3 regions of the Plantactinospora sp. DSM 117369 genome follow, and region 3 is predicted to be linked to each of the others. Evidence: riboswitches for the same ligand, from Rfam matches in the RefSeq annotation. Region 3 holds a riboswitch; each other region holds the start of a gene.
The links. A riboswitch is a leader RNA that binds a small molecule or an ion and turns the genes downstream of it on or off. The one in region 3 is predicted to bind cyclic di-AMP.
Positions count from the first base shown of each region.

Region 1: another riboswitch for cyclic di-AMP. It lies ahead of ACSMXO_RS00550 (C40 family peptidase); the one in region 3 lies ahead of ACSMXO_RS34040 (coiled-coil domain-containing protein).
Region 2: another riboswitch for cyclic di-AMP. It lies ahead of ACSMXO_RS11570 (C39 family peptidase); the one in region 3 lies ahead of ACSMXO_RS34040 (coiled-coil domain-containing protein).

Region 1 covers NZ_CM132446.1:122,069-124,326, reverse strand. Annotated here, with positions in the region: gene ACSMXO_RS00550 (C40 family peptidase) at 1-972, opposite strand, end outside; cyclic di-AMP (ydaO/yuaA leader) riboswitch at 985-1,125, opposite strand; gene ACSMXO_RS00545 (N-acetylmuramoyl-L-alanine amidase) at 1,392-2,258, shown strand, end outside.
Region 2 covers NZ_CM132446.1:2,585,851-2,588,108, forward strand. Annotated here, with positions in the region: gene ACSMXO_RS11570 (C39 family peptidase) at 46-831, opposite strand; cyclic di-AMP (ydaO/yuaA leader) riboswitch at 837-980, opposite strand; gene ACSMXO_RS11575 (DUF2269 domain-containing protein) at 1,212-1,739, opposite strand; gene ACSMXO_RS11580 (hypothetical protein) at 1,832-2,155, opposite strand; gene ACSMXO_RS11585 (TetR/AcrR family transcriptional regulator) at 2,165-2,258, shown strand, end outside.
Region 3 covers NZ_CM132446.1:7,998,088-8,000,345, forward strand. Annotated here, with positions in the region: gene ACSMXO_RS34035 (cation diffusion facilitator family transporter) at 1-810, shown strand, start outside; cyclic di-AMP (ydaO/yuaA leader) riboswitch at 1,060-1,187, shown strand; gene ACSMXO_RS34040 (coiled-coil domain-containing protein) at 1,194-2,258, shown strand, end outside.

The DNA of each region.
Region 1 (2,258 bases), 2.1 Mb from region 3:
CCGGGAGGCGTGCACGATCCAGCCGTCGCCGACGTACATGCCGACGTGGCTGAGGTCGGCGTAGTAGAAGACCAGGTCACCGGGGCGTAGCGCGGAGCGGCTGATGCTGGCCGTCTGGCTGCGCTGCGCCCGGGCGTTGTGCGGCAGCGACACGCCGCCCTGGTTCCAGGCCGCCAGGGTCAGGCCAGAGCAGTCGTACGAGCCGGGGCCTTCGGCACCCCACTTGTACGGCTTGCCGATCTGGGCACAGGCGAACTTGACCGCCTTGCCGGCCGCACCTCCAGGGTAGGTGGCCGGGCAGGGTGCGGGCCGCAGCGGGCCGGCCGAGCCGTTCCCGTACGCCTGGATCCGCAGCTTCTGCAACCGCTCGACCTCGGCGTCGATCTCCTTCTTCTTCGCCGCCAGCTCTTTCTCGGTCTTGGTCAACTGGCTGACCAGCCGGTCCAGCGGAGCCTTCTGGGAGGCGTACTTGTCCTTGAGGTCGACGACCGCCTGCACCTCGCGCTGCTGCTGCCGCGCGAACTGGTCGAGCACCGAGAGCTGGCCGACCAGCGCGGTCGGCGACTTCGAGGTGAGCAGGGCGTTGACCGCCGAGGCCTTGTCACCCTTGTACGCCTGCACCGCGAAGTCGCTCACCCGGTTCATCGCGGCGTCGATCTGCGACTGGAGCGGGGCGATCTTCTTCTGCAGGGCGGCGGCCTGCTTCTTCTTCGCGGCCAGGTCCTGCCGGGTGGCGTTGTGCTTCTCGACGACCGGCTCCAGCTTGCGCCAGGCGGTGTCGATCTGCTGCTCGATCTCGGCCACCGACGGTTCGGCGAGCGCCGGCGTCGTGCCGGTGAGCAACACCGCGGCGCTGGCCAGTGCGGTGAGCGCGATGGCGAGAATGGACCTTCGAGGGCGCGGTTTCGCGTTCCCGGCGTCGGTGGATGCCGACCGGAGGGATGGCGACCGCGACGGGGCAGGGGGAGCCACCGGGGTCCGTACTCCTTCTTCCGTAGCCCGCCTACCGGGTTAGCTGACGGGTTCGGGCGGGAAGATTGTCGCCCTACCGCGTGAGACGCGGATTCACCCCATGAAGCTCGGGTCCCCGGTTCGCTGAGTGTGACGATTCGGCGGTGTCGAGACGTCGCCGCCCGGCTAGGCGGCCTGCCGTCGGCTCGACGGTCCCCAACACTAGAGAAGGGTGTTATCCAAACGCAACCCCGTGATCTGAGTCGATTCGTTAGGTATCGGACCGGTCGCTGACGGTGGGAGCCACTGGGACACGCCGAACACGCTGCGTGTCGGTGAAAGTTTTCTGCATAGCGACGAGCTCTGTCGGCAGGTATTGACGGGCACCGGTCCCGGGTGGAGGGTGATCTTCAGGCCCACCCCCGGCTCATGGAGGTTCGATGCTTCCCACCAGACACCCGCTGAGCAGGAGAATCGCGATCGGGGCCGCAGTCGTCGGCGCCGCCGCGCTGCTGCCGGCCAGCCCCGCGCCAGCCACCGTCACATCCCCCGACACCCGGCAACAGGAGTACGCCGCCGCGGCGGCCGAGTTCGGCGTACCCGAGAGCGTGCTGCTCGGCGTCTCCTATCTGGAATCTCGCTGGGACACGAACGCCGGCACGCCGAGCACCAGCGGCGGGTACGGCCCGATGCACCTGACCGACGTCGCCGGGCTGGCCGCCGAGCCGGAACACCCCGAGCACGGCGAGGACCGGCGCGGTGACGACGCCCGACCCGCCCGACCGGTGACCGGACCGGCCGGGCCGTACGCCGACCGGACCGGCGACGCACCGCCCGGCGGGCAGACCCTGGACGCCGCCGCCGCGCTGACCGGGGTCGACGAACACCTACTCCGCGCCGAACCGGCGGCGAACATCCGGGGCGGGGCGGCGCTGCTGGCGTCGTACCAGCAGGCGCTGGCCGCGCCGACAGGCCCGGCCAGCGACCCGGCGGCCTGGTACGGCGCGGTGGCCCGGTACGCCGGCAGCGACCGCGCGGATGCCGCGGCGGCCTTCGCCGACGAGGTGTACCGGACCCTCGCCGAGGGCGCCACCCGGACCACCGACGACGGCCATCGGATCACCCTGCCCGGCCGCCCCGGGATCGCACCGCAGCGCTCCTGGTTGGACCGGCTCGGCCTGCCCGGCACGCCCCGTCCGGACGGGCTGGAGTGCCCGCGCGACATCTCCTGCGAGTGGATTCCGGCCCCCTACCAGGCGTTCGGGGACGGCGACTACGGCAACCACGACCTCTCCGACCGGCCGGGC
Region 2 (2,258 bases), 4.5 Mb from region 3:
GCAGCTTGCCCGTCGACCTCGTCTGTGGGCCGAAGGGTGGGGTGATCAGGCGGAGTAGCCGCGGGTTCCGATCCAGTTCGCCATGTTGATGGTGCTCATCCAGTAGCTGGCCGGACCGAACATCCCCGATGAGTCCGACACCTTCACCATGCGCCCGTCGTCGCTGTAGCCGACGAGTGCGATGTAGTGCCCGCCCGGGAAGTCATGCCACGTCCCGTCGGCATCGGTGGCGCCGCCGGCGATGTTCGCCACGATGGCGTAGCCGTTGCTGGTCGCCCGCACCACGTCGGCCTGGAGTCGATCCATCTGCGCGGGTGTCGCGTCCTGTCCCGGAATCATCCGGGTGCGGTACCAGTTGCTTCCGACCATCTCGTTGAGCACACGAGTCGTGTCCTCGGCGGAGTCAGTGCCGTTGACCGTGGTTCGCAGGCCCCGGGCAAGCTGGTCCTGGCTCACATCGATTCCACGAGCGCTGAGTGCGTTACGCACCGCGGCGGGCCCGCAGTAATAGAAGTTGGGCTGATACTCGAAGGACGCGTCGAGCACTTTTTCTGCGGGAGCATCGGGCTGCGCCGGTTGTGACGGCTCGTCGGCAGGTGCCACCGAACGGGATTCAGGACCGGTCGACGCCCCGGTGTCCGGGTCGGCGGCGGCCGGAACAAGTGACTGCGCTGTGGCGCCGCTGGAGGTTCCCTCTGGCGGTTGGTTGAGCAGGGCTCCGGCTGTCGCGGCTGTCGCGGCTGTCACGACGGCGGCGGACAATAGGCCCAGCCTCTGTGCCCGGCGAAGGGCGCCAGGTCGGAACAGGCTACGCGATGGTTCTTCGAGCATGCACGGTCTCCTTCCCATGCCGCCGACCGGGTTAGCTGACGGGTTCGGGCGGGGAAAGAGGATGCCCTACCTGGCCTCTTGGCCTACGGATTCACCCCAAGATGCGATGGGTCCCCGGCTCGCTGAAAGCGATTAGGCGGGCCCGATTCGACGCCATTGGTCAATGACTGACAACCGAATCAGGCGGCGCCGACGCTACGAGGAGCCGATCAGGGATGCCAAACGCTCACCCAATCATGTGAGCCACCGCACTCACATCGCGTGCGTTCCCGGCCAGGTATACGCAGCGACGTAAAGGATGTTGGAAAACGTCACGAACGGGTCCTCCGGTGATACCGGCCGTGAAGGCGGTCGACCGTCAGCACGGCTGGCGCAGGCCGCTATCGAAGCGCGAGTGCTCCTCGTCGCATGCGGCGTCGGTCCGTCCGGTACGAGATAGCGCCGCGCGGCTTGTACACGGACAGGATGGTGGCGACGAGCAGAAGCAGCAGCGCGGCGGTCCCGTGAAGCAGCGGCGAGGTTCCCAAGGCACGCAGGTCGTTTCCCGGCAACGCCGGGTCGGTGGCCGCTTGCGCGATGTGGCCGACTGTCTGCGTGTACATCAGCAGGACGGCGGTGGCCAGGATGTTCAGGATGAGTTTGAACAGAACCCAGTAGTGTCGGGTGAGGCCCCAACTGGTGCCTGATGCCTGGACGATTCCGGTCACGAGCGAGGCGATGCTCAGGGGCACGAGGGCGTACCAGGTGACCGGTTCCATCGCCAGGTAGGCGGCTCGTACCAGCTGCGTGTCCTGGTTGGCTAGCCCGACGGCGGCGAGGACGACGAAGACCAGGACGGCGCCGAGCCAGCCGACGGAGAACGTGACATGCGCGGTAAGCGCGAACCGGCGCAGGCGGGGACCCATCATCAATGAACCTTTTTCAACCTCCCCTTGCGGTCCGGCGGACCGCAAGGTCGGACGCGGTGCGTGAGCGTCGCGCGGTCCAGGTTGAAAAAGGTTCAATGGCCGCCGTCGGGCGGCATGTGACCGCCGGATGTGCCGGGCACGCCGGAGGTGGGGGTGTCACCGGTGGGCAGGTGACGGCTGGGGCCGTGGCCACCGCCGGCGAACATCCCGAGGAGGAGCAGCAGCACCAGCGCACCGATGCCGATACCGAACACTTTCACCCAGGCTGGGGTGGCTGCGCGGCTGGTGCCGGGATCGAGGGCGGCGTGGCCAGGTGAGTCAGGCATGGGTTCTCCGAGGCAGGTACGAGTTTGTCGTGATCCGGATTCGACCCCAGTTTTACGAGACAGACTGTCGCTGTCAAGCCAGATCGTCATCGGATCGTCATGGTGTATCCTGGTGACGTGCCTAGACTGTGGAACGAGACGATCGAGGCGCACCGGCGCGATGTCCGCGACGCGATTCTGGACGCGACCTGGT
Region 3 (2,258 bases):
GAGACGGTCGCCGCGCTGGTCACCGGCTCGCTCGCGCTGCTCTCCGACGCCGGGCACATGTTCACCGACGTGCTCGGGATCGGGATGGCGCTGGCCGCGATCACGGCGGCCCGGCGGGCGGCCGGCGACCCGCAGCGGACCTTCGGGCTCTACCGCCTGGAGGTGCTGGCCGCGCTGGCCAACGCGGTACTGCTGTTCGGGGTGGCGCTCTACGTGCTGGTCGAGGCGGTACGCCGGTTCGACGACCCGCCCCGGGTCGCGGCCGGCCCGATGCTGCTGGTGGCCGTGCTCGGCCTGCTGGCCAACGCCGCCGCGTTCGGCCTGCTCCGGGCCGGGGCGCGGGAGAGCATCAACGTGCGCGGCGCCTACCTCGAAGTGCTCGGGGACCTGCTCAACTCGGTAGGCGTGATCGTCGCCGCTGTGGTGATCATCCTGACCGGCTGGCGCTGGGCCGATCCGATCGTGGCCCTGGCGGTCGGGCTGCTCATCCTGCCCCGCACCTGGCGGCTCGGCCGGACCGCCGTACGCATCCTGGTGCAGGCCGCGCCCGAGCACCTCGACGTGGCCGCCGTACGCGCCCGGCTGGCCGGCGTACCCGGGGTCTGCGACGTACACGACCTGCACGTCTGGACCCTCACCTCCGGCATGGAGGTGGCCTCGGCGCACCTGAGGCTGGACAGCGACGCGGAGGTCGGTACCGTACTCGCCGCGGCCCGGTCGGCGTTGCGCGAGGACTTCCACATCTCGCACGCCACCCTCCAGGTCGAGCCGAACACCGCCCCCGGGGGCTGCGGGCCCACCGACTGGTGACCGGTCGCGACGCTGCGTCACAGCGCGGCCGGCCGGAAACTGTCGGAATTCCGCCTCAGCAGACGTCGAGGCTCACCGATAGTTAGCGGCATCTTAAGTTTCGACCCGGTGCTTGAGGTTTTTGTCCGGATACATCCTTGCGGAGTAGGAGAATTGCGAATCTAACTCCGGCAACGCCACGTATCCCCGGGCGGCAACTGCCGGTAGGCTCGGCTCCGGTCTCCGCCGGGCGGCGCCCTCCGGCGCCTGCGGAGGCCGTCGCCTAATCGCACACGCGAGCCGGGGAACCACGTACCAGGGGTGCATCCGCTCCAGCGGTAGGGATCTTCCGTCCCGAACCCGTCAGCTAACCCGGTCGGCGGCTGACGGAAGGACATTGTCATATGCCGTTCCTGGCACCCACCCGACAGGCTCCGGCGTCCGCGCGGAGAGCCACGAGACCGCCCCGGAAGGCCGCGACGACCGTGGCCGTCGCCCTGGGCATGGTCCTCGCGGCACTCGGCGGCGCACCCGCCGCCGCGGCACCGGAGTACGCGACCCCCGGGACGCTGGCCGCGGCACCCGGCGGGGACGACATCGACGGAGGCACCGACAGCCTGCGCGAGCAGCTCCAGGCCGCCAGCAAGGGCTACCTGACCGCCAAGAACAGGTTGGCCAACTCCGTCAAGCGGCAGAATGAACTGAACCAGCAGCTCGCCGCGCTGCGTACCGAGGTGGCGACCCGGAGCGAACGGGTCGCCGAGATGGCCGACATGGCGTACCGGACCGGTCGGCTCGGGCAGGTCTCCGCCCTGCTCAACAGCGGTTCTCCGACCAGCCTGGTGGACCGGGCCGCCGCACTCGACACCATCTCGGCGAACGAGAGCCGGGAGTTGCGCGGGTTGCGGGAGAGCCTGGACAAGGAGACCCAGGCCAAGGCGGCGCTCGACAAGGAGGTCGGCGAGCAGCGCAAGCAGGTCGAGGTGATGGAGACCCGCAAGAAGCAGGCCGAACGGGCCTTGGCGGCGGCGAACAACAGCGGCGGCGCCGGCTCGGGGATCAGCGGCAGCGGCGGCGGGTCGGCGCGACCGGCACCCCGCAATCCCGACGGCTCCTTCCCCGACGAGTCGTGCAGTCTCGACGACCCGACCACCAGCGGCTGCATCACCGCGCGGACGCTGCACGCGCTGAAGCAGGCCCAGGCGGCCGGCTTCACCCGGTTCGTCTCCTGCTTCCGCAGTGGTGGCAGCGGCGAGCATCCGAAGGGGCAGGCGTGCGACTTCGCCGCCCAGCGGAACGGGTTCGGCGGGGTGGCGACCGGCGGCGACCGGACGTACGGCAACAACCTGGCGGCGTACTTCGTGCGAAACGCCGATCGACTGGGCGTGCTGTACGTGATCTGGTTCAAGCAGATCTGGCTGCCGAGCAGCGGTTGGAAGACGTACAACGGGGGCAACGGTGACCCGTCC